Martelella endophytica: one gene and its partner. The main gene of each other region encodes a partner of the protein of the gene in region 2 in a complex. Links are inferred from orthologs where the notes say so. Each region holds a gene or a part of one and is shown on either strand. Other genes may lie near its edges. The genes, in order: accD and accB.

What was found.
Region 1: the proteins of accB (region 2) and accD are in contact, whole or in part, in a solved structure (PDB 8UXZ), measured with the Escherichia coli proteins. The link is inferred for Martelella endophytica from one-to-one orthologs.

What each region holds. Positions count from the first base shown.
Region 1 is NZ_CP010803.1:1,096,474-1,099,436, reverse strand. It holds accD (acetyl-CoA carboxylase, carboxyltransferase subunit beta), read right to left. Parts: upstream 1,967-2,963; coding sequence 1,034-1,966; downstream 1-1,033. Other genes in the region: TM49_RS05030 (hypothetical protein), read right to left, coding at 2,951-2,963; trpA (tryptophan synthase subunit alpha), read right to left, coding at 2,076-2,915; TM49_RS05045 (bifunctional folylpolyglutamate synthase/dihydrofolate synthase), read right to left, coding at 1-879.
Region 2 is NZ_CP010803.1:2,847,437-2,858,759, forward strand. Bases 8,276-11,106 are described here. They hold accB (acetyl-CoA carboxylase biotin carboxyl carrier protein), read right to left. Parts: upstream 10,013-11,106; coding sequence 9,539-10,012; downstream 8,276-9,538. Other genes in these bases: accC (acetyl-CoA carboxylase biotin carboxylase subunit), read right to left, coding at 8,276-9,523; aroQ (type II 3-dehydroquinate dehydratase), read right to left, coding at 10,035-10,472; TM49_RS12990 (DsbA family protein), read right to left, coding at 10,574-11,106. Outside these bases: TM49_RS12940 (zinc-binding metallopeptidase family protein), read left to right, coding at 1-162; TM49_RS12945 (EAL domain-containing protein), read right to left, coding at 172-3,063; TM49_RS12950 (GNAT family N-acetyltransferase), read right to left, coding at 3,073-3,564; TM49_RS12955 (M16 family metallopeptidase), read right to left, coding at 3,761-5,059; thrC (threonine synthase), read right to left, coding at 5,084-6,481; TM49_RS12965 (hypothetical protein), read left to right, coding at 6,700-7,245; aat (leucyl/phenylalanyl-tRNA--protein transferase), read right to left, coding at 7,546-8,166; more of accC, read right to left, coding at 8,174-8,275; more of TM49_RS12990, read right to left, coding at 11,107-11,323. UniProt on the Escherichia coli protein: This protein is a component of the acetyl coenzyme A carboxylase complex; first, biotin carboxylase catalyzes the carboxylation of the carrier protein and then the transcarboxylase transfers the carboxyl group to form malonyl-CoA.

The DNA of each region.
Region 1 (2,963 bases), 1.8 Mb from region 2 along the record:
CACGTTCAGCATCGCCTGTTCGACAGCATGCTCGTCGACCGAAAATCCGGCAGCCTTGACCGCCGCGATCGCCGCCGCCGCATTGGCATACTGGTGGCGACCGGGCAGGGCCGGCAGCGGCAGATCGAGCAGGCCATCGCCATCCTGATAGACCAGCCGGCCATGCTCCTCATGCGCGGAAAAATCCTGCCCGTAGAGATGCAGCGGACAGCCGAGCCGGTCGGCGGTGGCAATCAGCACCTCTTCGGCAGCCTCAAAATCCTGCTGGCCGATGACCACCGGCACGCCAGGTTTCATGATCCCCGCCTTTTCCGCGGCAATCAGCTCGACCTTGTCGCCGAGATAGGCCTGATGATCGAGCGAGATCGGCATGACGACCGAAACCGCGGGCTTTTCGATGATGTTGGTCGCGTCGAAACGGCCACCGAGGCCGACTTCGAGAATGACCGCGTCGGCTGGAATATCGGCAAACAGCACGAAGGCCGCGGCCGTCAGCAGCTCGAACACCGTCGCCTTGACACCGGCATTCGCCGCTTCGACACGGCGCAGGGTTTCGGCGAGGAGAGCATCATCGACAAAAGCGCTGGCGCCGCCGGGCCCACCGATGCGGAAGCGCTCGTGCCAGTGGACGAGGTGGGGGGAGGAATGGACATGAACGGACAGCCCCGCCGCCTCCAGCAGCGCGCGCGAAAAGGCGCTTGCCGAGCCCTTGCCGTTGGTGCCCGCAATGTGGATAACGGGCGGCAGCGACAGATGCGGATTGCCGAGCTTGGCAAGGAGCACGGCGATCCTGTCGAGCGAAAGGTCGATGCCCTTGGGATGGAGCTGAAGCAGGTGTTCGATGACCCGCTCGGCGGCGCCGAATGATTGGTCAGGCATGGTGTTTCCAGTTTCCGGGCGCGAGGCAGCGCCGCTGATCTGCTGCGGCACTTTCGCCGGGCCGTGTGGCCCGGGCTGCCGGCGCCCGGCTATCCGGCGTTGCGTGGTTTCTTGCTGCCGGAACGCCGCCGGCAGCCGGGAAGGGCGGCCCGGTTCAGGGGGCGGCGGGCACTTCGGCGCCCGCTTCCGCCGGGACCGGGTGATGCGGCGGCTCAAGCAGTGCGCTGGCGGCCGTGCCGGGCACGCCGGTCATGATCTTCAGCACCCGCGCCAGCGTGGCGGGGATATCGTGACGCTTGACCACCATGTCGACCATGCCGTGGTCGAGGAGATATTCCGCCGTCTGGAAGCCGTCCGGAAGCTGTTCGCGGATCGTCTGCTCGATGACACGGCGGCCGGCAAAGCCGATCTCCGCGCCGGGTTCGGCAATGTGCAGATCACCCAGCATCGCGTAGGAAGCGGAAACGCCGCCCGTTGTCGGATTGGTGAGCACGACGATATAGGGCAGGCTCGCCTCGCGCATCATTTCCACCATCACGGTCACGCGCGGCATCTGCATCAGCGACAGGATGCCTTCTTGCATGCGCGCGCCGCCCGATGCCGGGAAGATCACCAGAGGGCATTTTTCGGCAAGCGCACGGTCGAAGGCCTGGATGATCGCCTCGCCGGCAGCCATGCCCAGCGAACCACCGAGAAACTTGAACTCATGGACGACGCCGACGAGTTTCAGACCCTGCAATTCGCCGATGCCGGCGATGATCGTGTCTTCCTGGTCGGTCTTCGCCCGATTTTCCTTCAGACGGTCGGCATATTTCTTGGAATCGCGGAACTTCAGCGGGTCCTGCGCCACCTTCGGCTGCGGCAGGTCCTCGTAGACGCCGCCATCGAAGAGATCGGCAAGCCGCGCGCGCGCCGGCATCTTCATATGGAAGCCGGAGGAGGGGATGACCCACTTGTTTTCCTCGAGGTCCGTGTGAAACACCATGGCCCCTGTCTCGGGGCACTTGATCCACAAATTCTCGGGAACCTCACGGCGGCCGAACATGGAATTGATCCGCGGCCGAACGTAATTTGTAATCCAGTTCACCAAAAGAACCTCCTGCTTTGCCGTCTCGCGACGGAAATGCTTCTTTTATCTACGCACGCGACAGCGGGATCCCCGCCGCCGTGCATCAATGGCCTGCCGTGTGCCAGATTTACTCCGCCGCCGCAAGCCGGGCGTCACGCACGCCACTCGAGAGCCCACGCACGAAAGTGGCCACCGCATCAACCGTGTCCTTGCCGCCCTTGCCGTTCGCATCGAGGCTGCCGGCAATCTGGTTGACCACCGCGGTACCGACAACAACGCCATCGGCCGCCGCGCCGATGATGCGCGCATGCTCCGCCGTCTTGACGCCAAAGCCGACGCAGACCGGCAGGTCCGTATGCGCCTTGATGCGGGCGACAGCGGCGCCGATCTTCGAGGTATCCGGCAGCGCCGAGCCGGTGATGCCGTTCATCGAGACATAGTAGACGAAGCCCGACGTATTGTTCAGCACCGTCGGCAGGCGCTTTTCATCCGTCGTCGGCGTGGCCAGGCGAATGAAGTTCAGGCCCTTGGCCAGCGCCGGGGTGCAGAGTTCCTCATCCATCTCCGGCGGCAGGTCGACGATGATCAGGCCGTCAATGCCGGCATCGAGCGCATCTTCGATGAAGGCGTCGACGCCATGGATATAGATCGGATTGTAATAGCCCATCATCACGATCGGCGTATCGGCGTCGGTCTTGCGGAATTGCCGGGCGAGGTCGAGGGTCTTCACCAGCGTCTGGCCACCCTTCAGTGCCCTCAGGCCGGCCATCTGGATCGCGGGGCCATCTGCCATCGGATCGGAAAATGGCATGCCAAGCTCGATCACATCCGCGCCCGCCTTTGGCAGCGCCTTCATGATCTGAAGCGAGGTGTCGAAATCCGGATCGCCGCCCATGAAATAGGTGATCAGCGCCGGCCGGCCCTCGGCCTTCAATGCGGCAAAGCGTTTTTCCATACGTTCGGTCATACTCAACTCCGTGGCATCTTCGATGCGAATTCCGTCTACTCGTCTGCT
Region 2 (11,323 bases):
CTTGCCGATGCCTGGGTGCCGCTGACGCTTGCCATGAACGCGATCCACCGCAGCATGGGCCAGCGCGATTTCTATCCCTTCGTGCTGGCGCCGGCGATGATCGCCAAGCTGGATTTCGTCTTCACGCTGTTGAGCGGGGCGCGGGACAAGGCCGCGGCATAGGAGGCGGCCTCAGGCCGCCGCCGGACCGTTGGCGCGCAGCAGCCTGAGCGCTGCCGGCGCGCTGATCGACGGGCCGTAGAGCGGTCCCGTTGCATAGACGCAGCCGGCTTCCGCCAAAGCTGCCGTCTCGACCTCGCCCGTCACCTCCGTCACGCCGATGCGCACGCCATAGGTGGAGGTCAGCGCCGTGAAGGCCCTGACCGTTTCCGCTTGCGTTTCCTGGTTCTGCCGGAAGATCCCCGCGCTGATATAGGCCGCATCGAAACGGAAGTTGCGCAATAGCGTCAGCGAGCCATGACCGCTGCCGAATTCGGAAAGCGTCAGGCCGGCGCCGATCGAGCGCAGATGCTGAAGTGCGAGCTTCGCCTGCTCCGGCGCTTCGAGCACAACATTTTCCGGTATTGCGAACACCACCTGCCGGGGCGCGACCTCGGACTGACGGATGATGTTTTCGAGCTCGATCAGCGTGCTGGTCCGCAGCGTCTCCGTGGAGTTGAGCTGGATGCTGACGAAGGGACGCGCCTTCGGCAGCGCCTGCTGCCACGATACAAGGTCTTCCAGCGCCTGTCGGACGGTGTAGAGCACCAGATCGGCGGCCTTGCCGTTTTCCCGGCTCATCTCGATGATTTCGCCCGCCGGAACGTCGCCATGCTGGGGATGGCGCCAGTTCAGGAAGCAGGTGAAGCCGATGACGTCAAAACCCTCGATGCGTACGACAGGACGATAGAGAACCGACATCTCGCGGCGGTCGATGGCGCGGCTGAGGTCGGCGCGAAGCTGCCGGCGTTCGTCGCTGAGCATGCGCAGGGCAGGGCGGTAGGTTTCCACCGCATTGCCGCCCATGCGCTTGGCTCTCAGCGTTGCAAGCCGGGCGTCCTCCAGAAAAGCTTCGGCGGTTTCATGCTCCTCGTGCCACGAGGCGATGCCGATCGAGGCGGTGAGCGAAATCTCGCGGCTTTCGAAGGCGATCGGCATGTCGATGGCCGAGGCAAGCTGATCGGTAAAGTCCGCCACCTCGCCGGGATCGCTCTGCGACAGCAGAATGATGGCAAAGCTGTTGTCGGAAAGCCGCGACAGCGTGTCCTCCGGCTTCAGGAGCCGCTGGATGCGACGGGTGAGCGCGATGAGGATATTGTCGCCGGCGGCAAAACCGAGCGTCTCGTTGATGTCGCTGTAGCGGTCGATATCGGCGACGATCAGTGTCGGGCGGAAACCATTGCCGGCACGCGACTGGACGATCAGCGACTGCAGGCGGTCGAGGAAGATGGTGCGGTTCGGCAGGCCCGTCAGATTGTCGATCACCGCATCCTGCAACAGACGCTGGGTGCTGACCTTCTGATCGGTGAGATCGGAGAGCGTGCCGACGCAGCGGATCACCTCGCCATCGGTCGACAGTACCGGCCGGGCGCGGATCAGCATCCAGTGATAGTGGCCGTCATTGGCACGCATCCGGAATTCCATCTTCAGCCGTCCACGCCGCCATTCGAGGAACAGGTCGAGCGTGGAGCGGAAGCGGTCCCGATCGCCGGGGTGGATATAGCGCAGCCAGGTGCGCGCCGCCCCGTTCAGGGCGCCGGCGGAAAGGCCGATCTTTGGGGCGAAGTCGGGTTCGGTGACGATCCGGTCACGGCCGACATCCCAGTCCCAGACCGTGCCGTCGGTGCCCAGCAGCGCCAGCGCCTGGCGTTCGAGATCGGAGAACAGGCCCGGCTGATAGGCGCCACCGGAAAAGGAGTGCTGGATCACCGTGAAGCCGAGCAGCAGCACGATCAGCACTAGGCCGCCGTCGAGAGCCGGCTGGACGATGTCGTTGTCGAGCCGCCCCGACACCGTCATCCAGGCCGCAAACAGCCAGGCCGCGATCAGCGCCCAGGCCGGCATAAGCAGGATGGCGCGGTCGTAGCGGCGCAGGCTGAGGTAGAAGATCAGTCCCGTGCCGGCGGCCACGGTTGCCGCGAAGGAGAGGCGGGCGATGCCGGCGGCGGCCGGCGGGTCGAAGATCGCAAGCCCGAACAGACCCATCAGCGCCAGGCCCCAGGCGGCTGCGGCGTAGCCCAGTTGCGCATGCCATCGGGCGAGATTGAGATAGGTGAACAGGAACACGACAAGGCTGAAGGAAATCGCCACATCCGCGCTCGCCCGCCAGATCCGCAGGTCCGCGGCCGCAAGCGGGATAAGCTTGTCGAGGAAGCCGAAATCGATCGCGACATAGAGCAGCACCGACCAGGCAAGCATCGCGGTTGCCGGCAGCAGTGACGTTCCCTTCACCACGAAGAGAATGCTGAGGAAAACCGCTAGAAGCCCGGCAATGCCGAGCACGACGCCGTAGTAGAGCGTGAAGGCGTTTTGCGTGTCCTTGTAGGCCTCGGGTGACCAGAGATAGAGCTGTGGCAGTTCGGGGCCGCTGAGTTCGACAACGAAGGTAATGACGGCCCCGGGATTGAGCGTGATCGCGAAGACATCCGCGTCGTCGCTGTTTTGCCTGCTCAGCGCGAAGCCTTCGCTCGGCGTGATGGCCGCGATGCGCGAGGACCCAAGGTCCGGCCAGAACATGCCGGAGCCGGGAAGGCGGAAATGCGGAGCGACGATCAGGCGATCGAGCTGCTCGTCGGAGACGTTTGCAAGCGAGAAAACCGCCCAGTCGCCGCTGTGGGCGCCGTCGCTGGAACGCACCTCGATACGGCGTCGGATGCCATTGGAATCGGGCACGGTCGAAATCTGGAAGGTGTCGCCTTCATTGGGGTAGATGTCGACATGGCCGGTCAGATCGATCGCGATATCGCCACGCGAGACCTCGACCGGTTCCAGCGCGAGGGCCTGAACGGCGCTGGCGAAGAACGCAAGAACAAGAAGAAGCGGCAGGACCAGGTCCCGGTGAAGGCGGCTGGGAGCGGGTCGCATCTTTGGTTTTCAGGTCCTTTTGGCGTCATTTTCATCGTTCAGCAGGGCGTAGAGATGGTGATCCTGCCACACACCGTTGATGCGAAGGTACCGGCGCAACAGCCCCTCCCTGCTGAACCCGGCCTTTTGCAACAGCGAAGCGCTGCGTTCGTTGGTTGGGATACAGGCCGCCTCAATGCGGTGCAACCTCAGTTCATCGAAGATAAACGGAATAACCAGTTGAAGTGCGGCAAACATATGGCCCTTGCCGGCATATTCCTCGCCCATCCAGTAACCGAGCATGCACATCTGGGCGACACCGCGGCGGATGAGACCGATGGTGATGCCGCCGACCAGCGTGTCGCTCTGCCTCAAGAAGATGAAAAGCTGGATGCTCGTGCCAGCATCGTAGTCCAGATTGACGCGCCGGACCCTGCGGCGGAAGGCGCGCTCCGTCATGTCATCGACGCTCCAGAGCGGCTCCCACGGCTGCAGGAAGGCGCGGCTCCTGATTCGCAGCATCTTCCAGGCCTTGAAGTCCGAATTGCGCGGCAGGCGCAGCACATGCTCTTCGGACTGAAGGGAAAAGCGGCTTCGCTTCAACGCCTTGGGAGAGACGAGGTTGGCTATCAATGTCCCGCCTCCACTCAATCCGGCCTGGGGGCGGCCCTGGAAGGGGCCGCCTCACCGAAAGCGTGCGCAAAACCCGGCATGGTGCTCAGGAGCCCGCTTTCACGGCTTTGTGGACATTGAGCGAAAGCTCTTCGATAATGGCGTCAAGCGGCGAAAGCTGCTCGAGCGGACCGATCGCCGAAAGGGTCGGCATGGCATCGAAGAAAGTGCGCCCGGCAAGATCGGTGAGCCGCTTGGGCGTGATGTTCTCGATGCGCATCATCATTTCCTCGTTCGGGATCGGCCGGCCCCAGAGCATCACCTGCCGGGCGATCTGGCCGGCTCTCGCCGCAGCGCTTTCTTGCCCCATCAGAAGCTGGGCGCGGATCTGCGCGCGGGCGCGATCGATCTCGGTCACGTCGACGGTGTCGGCAGCGCGGTGCAGCTCGTCGATGATGACGGGAATGAGTTCGGGAAGCTGCTCGCCGCCAGTTGCCGCGTGCACTGCGAAGACGCCGGAGTCGGAAAAGCCCCAATGGAAGGAATAGACCGAGTAGCAGAGGCCGCGCACTTCGCGGACCTCCTGGAACAGGCGTGACGACATGCCGCCGCCGAGTACATTGGCGAGAATCTGCGAGCAGTAGAAATCCTGCGCGTGATAGGCCGGGCCCTCGAAGCCGAGGATGACCTGCGCGTCCGAAAGCTGCCGGGTCTCGCGCACCTCACCGCCGGTATAAGCGGCGGCCTCCATCATCGGCGGTGTTTCCGGTTTCAGGGGCAGGGCGGCAAACCGGTCCTCGACCATGCGCACGAACTCGTCGTGGCGCACCGCACCGGTGGCGACGATGAAGATGCGGTCTGTCGTGTAGTTGCGGGCGAGATAGCGGCGGATGTCATCGGGCGTGAAGGCCATCACCGTATCGGGCGTGCCGAGGATGGGGCGGCCGATCATCTGGTCGCGATAGGCGGCGCCGGCGAAATTGTCGAACACGACATCGTCGGGAATGTCATTCGCCGCGCCGATCTCCTGCATGATGACGTTCTTCTCGCGGGCCAGTTCCTCCTCGTCGAAACTCGAATTTGTGAGGATGTCGGCGAGAATGTCGACGGCAAGCGGCAGATGGTCCTTCAGCACGCGGGCATAATAGGACGTCGTCTCGGTGGACGTCGCGGCATTGACCTCGCCGCCGACGTTCTCGATCTCCTCCGCGATCTGGCGCGCCGTGCGGCGGCCGGTACCCTTGAACGCCATGTGCTCCAGAAGATGGGCAATACCGTGTTCATTCCTGAGTTCGTTGCGCGAACCGGACTTGATCCACGTGCCAATGGCCACGCTTTCGATATGCGGCATGTTCTGGGTAACGACTGTCAGCCCGGAAGGAAGCCGGGTGTACTCTACGGTCATGCGAACCTGCTTTCGTCCTTTTGATCAGCTTTCAGTGGTCAACCGCGCGCGGATGAAAGCCTGTAGTTCATCCAGATCGGGGGACAGGACACTGAAATGCTCCTCCTTGTCCATCAAATGAGCAAGCCATGATGGAAGCGTCGGGTCAATACCACTTGCCGATTTTACCGCGGCGGGGAACTTTGCCGGGTGCGCGGTCGAAAGCACGACCATCGGGTTTTGATCGTCCTGATGCTCGCGCGCCACCGACACGGCGACCGCGGTATGCGGGTCGATGAGGACACCGGTTTCCTCAAGCGTCCGGCCGATTTCGGCGGCAACTGCCGTCTCATCGGTACGACCGGCCGAGAAAGTCTCGCGGATATTTCCGAGCGTTTTGCCCTCAATATCGAAGGCGCCAGACTGCTTCAGCCCCGCCATGGCACGGCGGATATAGGCGGCGTCGCGGCCACTCGCCTCGAACAGAAGCCGTTCGAAGTTCGAGGAAATCTGGATATCCATTGATGGCGAGGTCGTCGCCTTGACGCCGCGCATCTCGTAACGGCCGGTCTCGAGCGTGCGGGCGAGAATGTCGTTTTCGTTGGTGGCGATCACCAGCCGGCCGATCGGAAGCCCGATCTGCTTGGCCACATAGCCGGCGAAGATATCGCCGAAATTGCCAGTCGGCACGGTGAAATCGATCTCGCGGTCCGGCGCGCCGAGCGACAGGCCGGCAGTGAAATAATAGACCACCTGCGCCATGATGCGCGCCCAGTTGATCGAATTCACGCCGGAAAGCTTCACCTCCCTGCGGAAGCCGGCATCGCCGAACATCGCCTTCACCAGGTTCTGGCAGTCGTCGAAATGGCCCTCGACGGCAATCGCGTGGACGTTCTTCGCGCCGATCGTGGTCATCTGGCGCTGCTGGACCGGCGAAACCTTGCCGTGCGGGAACAGGATGAAGATGTCGGTGCGGCTGCTCGCCGAAAAGGCGTCGATTGCCGCTCCGCCGGTGTCGCCCGACGTGGCGCCGACGATGGTGGCATGTTCGCCGCGTTCGGCAAGAACATGGTCCATCAGCCGCGCCAGAAGCTGCATCGCCACGTCCTTGAACGCGAGCGTCGAACCATGGAAGAGCTCGAGCGTGAACCGGTTCGGGCCGCTCTGGACGATCGGAGTCACGGCGGAATGGCGGAACGTGGCATAGGCCCCGTCAATCATCGCCTTCAGCCGGTCTTCAGCGATTTCTCCGCCGACGAATGGCGTGAGGATAGCGAGGGCGATCTCCTGATAGCTCTTGCCGCGCAATGCCCTGATGTCGTCCGCAGACATCTTCGGCCATTCGCGCGGAAGATAGAGGCCACCGTCCTCCGCAAGGCCTGCGAGCAGCGCATCGGAGAAACCAAGGGTCGGCGCATCGCCCCGCGTTGAGATGTAGTCCACGCCAAGCTCCCTTTCGTGCTTGCCAGCTTCCGGAAATTGTCTGGCGCCAGCCAACGCGACCGGTTATGACGTTCGCTCAGGGAAGCGTCGCAAGACAATCGATTTTTGCGTTGGCGCTGGTATAGACTAAAGCCAGAGGGATTGAAAAGCCCTGCAGAAACCGAAGGGTCGGGAAAGCGCCCGGGAAGAGACCCTGAGAGAGGAAAGGAAATCCAGCCGTGTCATTCCGTCAGACAAGCCGCCTCACAAGCCTATCCGCGATAGCGCTCATCGCCGTGCTTTCAGCCTGCTCGACCAGCAAGCCGGAACCAGAGCCCGCACCTGCGCTTCCGGTCACGCCCGGCATGAACCTCACGGCGATGATGCGGCTGTGCCCGCAGGCAATGCTGGACGATGACGACACCTTCAACCGCGTCTATTCGCCGGCCGGTGCCGAAAAGCCGGAAAACCTCGTCTATCAGACCTCGCTCACCGATTTCAGCCGCGCCTGCACCGTGGCGCCGACCCAGGATGGCCTGCTGGTGCAGCTCTCCGTCGCCGGCCGGCTCGTCGGCGGGCCGAAGGCCCGTCCCGGCGTCTACAAGGTTCCGGTCCGCGTCGAGGTGGTCAGTGGCTCCACGGCGCTCTACGATCAGGTCATCACCAAGGAAGTGACCCTTCCTGCCGATGGCCTTTCCACCCAGTTCCTGTTCGAGGCCTCGAATATCCCGGTCCCGGTGACCGCCGGCGAGAACACCCGCGTGCGGGTCGGGATCGCGAAGTAGGGGATCACCGGCGGCACAGGCATGCCATGTCGACCTCCTTCATCCCCTGCTTGAAGGCAGGGCAATTGCAGATAGCTTGAATTTCGCTCCACTTACTCTCTCCCGCTTGCGGGAGAGATGCCCAGAAAGGGGCAGTGAGGGTGAAGCAGCATTTCTGTTTGTGAGGGCGCCCGTGTAGATAAGCTCGCCCCTCACTGTCGCTGTCGCGACATCTCTCCCCGCCGGGGCGAGAAGGTTTGGGGGCTGTGCGGTAACGCCATATGCGATAGCGCTTCACTCAAGGGGTAGATTGGCCGATACTCACGGGAAGGGCTGATCGGGCCAGACGAGGGCGGCGTTGAGGAGGGTCATGTATTCCTCCTTGGGGATGTCGATCGCGCCCATCGTCTTCAGGTGTTCGGTGGTGAACTGCGTGTCGAGCAGCACGAAGCGGTTGGCCCTCAACCGCTCCACCAGGTGAACGAGGCAGATTTTCGAGGCGTTGGGGCGGCGGGAGAACATGCTCTCGCCGAAGAAGGCCGCTTTCAGGGAGACGCCATAAAGCCCGCCGACAAGTTCGCCATCCTCGTAGGCCTCGACACTGTGGGCGTGGCCCATCGCGTTGAGCGCCTTGTAGAGGTCGCGGATCTCGCTGTTGATCCATGTCTGCGGGCGATCGGGGGCAGGGGCCGCACAGGCGGCAATGGTGCCGTCGAAATCGTGGTTGAAGCGGATATCATAGGGATGCCTGCGCATGAACTTGCGCAGGCTGTGGGAGATGTGCAGCCCGTCCAGCGGTATGATGCCGCGGATTTCGGGCTCCACCCAGAACAGCTCCGTATCCTCGGCGGATTCGGACATGGGGAAAAGGCCGATGCTGTAGGCATTGAGAAGCAGTTCCGGCGTCACGCCACTGCTGCCTTTCGCGGCACCTTTCCCCATGGGGTCCTCAGCTGTTTGCCTTGTTTTCCAGATAGTGTTCCAGCCAGTGGATATCATAGTCGCCATTGGCGATATCCTGGTTGGCAATCAGATCCTGAAAAAGCGGCAGCGTCGTGTCAATCCCGTCGACGACGAACTCGTCAAGCGCCCGCTTCAGCCGCATCATGCATTCGACGCGGGTGCGCCCGTGAACGATGAGCTTGCCGATCAGGCTGTCGTAATAGGGCGGGATCTTGTAGCCCTGATAGACACCCGAATCGATGCGAACGCCAAGGCCGCCCGGTGCATGGAAATGCGTGATCGTGCCCGGGGAAGGCCGGAAGGTCGCGGCGTTTTCGGCGTTGATCCGGCATTCGATGGCGTGACCGGAGAAGGAGATATCCTTCTGCGACACGGAAAGCCCGGCGCCGGATGCGACGCGGATCTGCTCGTGGACGAGGTCGATGCCGGTAATCGCTTCGGTGATCGGGTGCTCCACCTGCAGGCGGGTGTTCATCTCGATGAAGTAGAACTCGCCGTTTTCATAGAGGAACTCGATGGTGCCGGCGCCGCGATATTTCATCTTGCGCATGGCCTCGGCGCAGATCTCGCCGATCTCGAGGCGCTGCTCGACATTGAGCGCCGGCGAATTAGCCTCTTCCCAGACCTTCTGGTGGCGGCGCTGCAGCGAGCAGTCGCGTTCGCCGAGGTGAATGGCAGCGCCTTCGCCGTCACCGAACACCTGCACCTCGATATGGCGGGGCTTGTCGAGATACTTTTCCATGTAGACGGAATCATTGCCGAAGGCTGCGGCGGCTTCGCCGCGCGCGGTGCTCCAGGCCTCGATCAGGTCGTCCCGGGTGCGGGCAAGCTTCATGCCGCGTCCGCCACCGCCGGCGGTGGCCTTGATCAGCACCGGATATCCGATCTCCTCGGCCGTGCGCACGGCGTCTTCCTCGGTGTCGACCGCGCCGCCCGAACCGGGCACGACTGGAATGCCGAGCGATTCGGCCGTCGTCTTGGCGGTGATCTTGTCGCCCATCATGCGAATGTGTTCGCTGGTCGGGCCGATGAAGGTGATGCCGTGGGCCTCGAGGATTTCGGCGAACTTGGCATTTTCCGACAGAAAGCCGTAGCCGGGATGCACCGCATCCGCGCCGGTGATCTCGCAGGCCGCGACGATCTGGTGAATGTTGAGATAGCTCTCGCGCGAAGACGGCGGGCCGATACACACGCTTTCGTCGGCGAGCCGCACATGCATCGCATTGGCGTCAGCCGTCGAATGGACGGCGACGGTGGCGATGCCGAGCTCCTTGCAGGCGCGCTGCACCCGAAGGGCGATTTCGCCGCGGTTGGCAATCAGGATTTTCGAAAACATCAGCTCTGTCACCCGTTATTCGATAACGACGAGCGGTTCATCAAACTCGACCGGCTGGGCATCATCGACAAGGATTTCCACGATCTTGCCGCTCTTCGGGGCAGGGATCTGGTTCATCGTCTTCATCGCCTCGATAATCAGAAGCGTCTGGCCTTCCTTGACGTTGGCGCCGACTTCAATGAACGGACGGGCGCCGGGAGCGGGCGCCAGGTAGACGGTGCCGACCATAGGGGCCTTGATCGCATTGTCGAAGTTGCGGGCCGGTGCTGCGGCCGGCGCGGGCGCGGCGGCTGCCGCCGGGGCAGGCGCTGCTGCTGCTGCGGGTGCCGGAGCGTAAGCAACGGTCTGCGGTGCAGCCATCAGCTCACGGGCAACGCGGATGCGCAGGCCGTCCTGCTCCACCTCGATTTCCGTCAGCTCGGTATCGTTCAGGATCACGGCAAGCTCGCGCACCAGCTTCGCGTCGATTGCCTTCTTTTGTTCTGCCATGGGTGGTGTTCCTTTGTTCTTGTTATTCCGTGAGGGTCTTGAGCGCACGAAGCGCGAGAAGGTAGCTGTCCAGTCCGAAACCACAGATAACCCCCTTTGCGACCGGCGCAATCATGCTTTTGTGCCGGAAGGCCTCACGGGCATGAATGTTGGAGATGTGAAGCTCGACGACCGGAACCTCGATGGCGCGGATCGCATCGTGAAGCGCAATCGAGGTATGGCCGTAGGCACCGGGATTGAGCGCGACGCCGGCGGCCTTCTCATTGGCTTCATGCAGCCAATCGACAAGGACGCCTTCGTGGTTGGTCTGGCGGAAGTCCAGCGCAAAGCCCAGTTCCTCACCGAGCGAGTGGCACTCCGCCTCGATGGAGGCCAGCGTCATGGCGCCGTAAATGCCAGGTTCGCGCTGCCCGAGCAGGTTGATATTGGGACCGTTGAGGACAAAAATTCCGCGTGCCATACGTCAATTCCAGTTTCGCATACACCTATAGACGCTCATGTCGTGGAGGAAAAGCCCCTACGACAAGCCGGTCCAAGGCCTTGAAACACTGTGGTTAAGGGTTACGAGCAAACGCTCTTGCCGCAGTCGCGGACATTGTCGATGGTCTCTTGCAGCACATCGGCGCCGACAGCGCCGGAAATCAGCCGATCGCCGATGATATAGGCCGGCGTGCCGTTGACGCCGATGGCGCTGGCGAGCGCGAAATGCGCGCTCAGCGCCTCTTCGGCCGGGAACTGCTCCATCGCCGCATCGATCGCCGCGTCGTCGACGCCCAGCGCATTGGCGACAGCGCGGGCGGAGGCGTCGTTTGCGCGCGTGCCCGACCCCATCAGCGCCCGGTGGAAGTCTTCATATTTCTCCGGCGCGATCTTCAGGAACGCGTAGGATACCTTTTCGGCGGCTTCGGAATCGGGGCCGAGGACCGGAATTTCCTTCAGCACGAAGCGGACATCCTCATTGGCGGCGATGATGTCGTCCATGTCGGAGAGCGCGCGGCGGCAGTAGCCGCAATTGTAGTCGAAGAACTCGACGACGGTGATGGCGCCTTCGGGGTTGCCGAATTCGGCATCAAAGGCGGGCTGGTAGAGCTTGTCCTGGTTCTCGGCAAGCGCGGCTGAGGCGGCCTGCTGCTGGCGCTCGGCCTGTTTCTGCTGCAGGGCCGTCTGGACGTCGAGCAGGGTTTCCGGGTTTGCCACCAGATAGTCGTGGACGCGCGTGCCGAACGTGTCGTCGCTTGCCGTCTCGACGGCCGCGTCGGTCTCAACCTGAGCCTGGCTCGAGGCCGGCGGGGCGAAGTGATAGATCGCCGC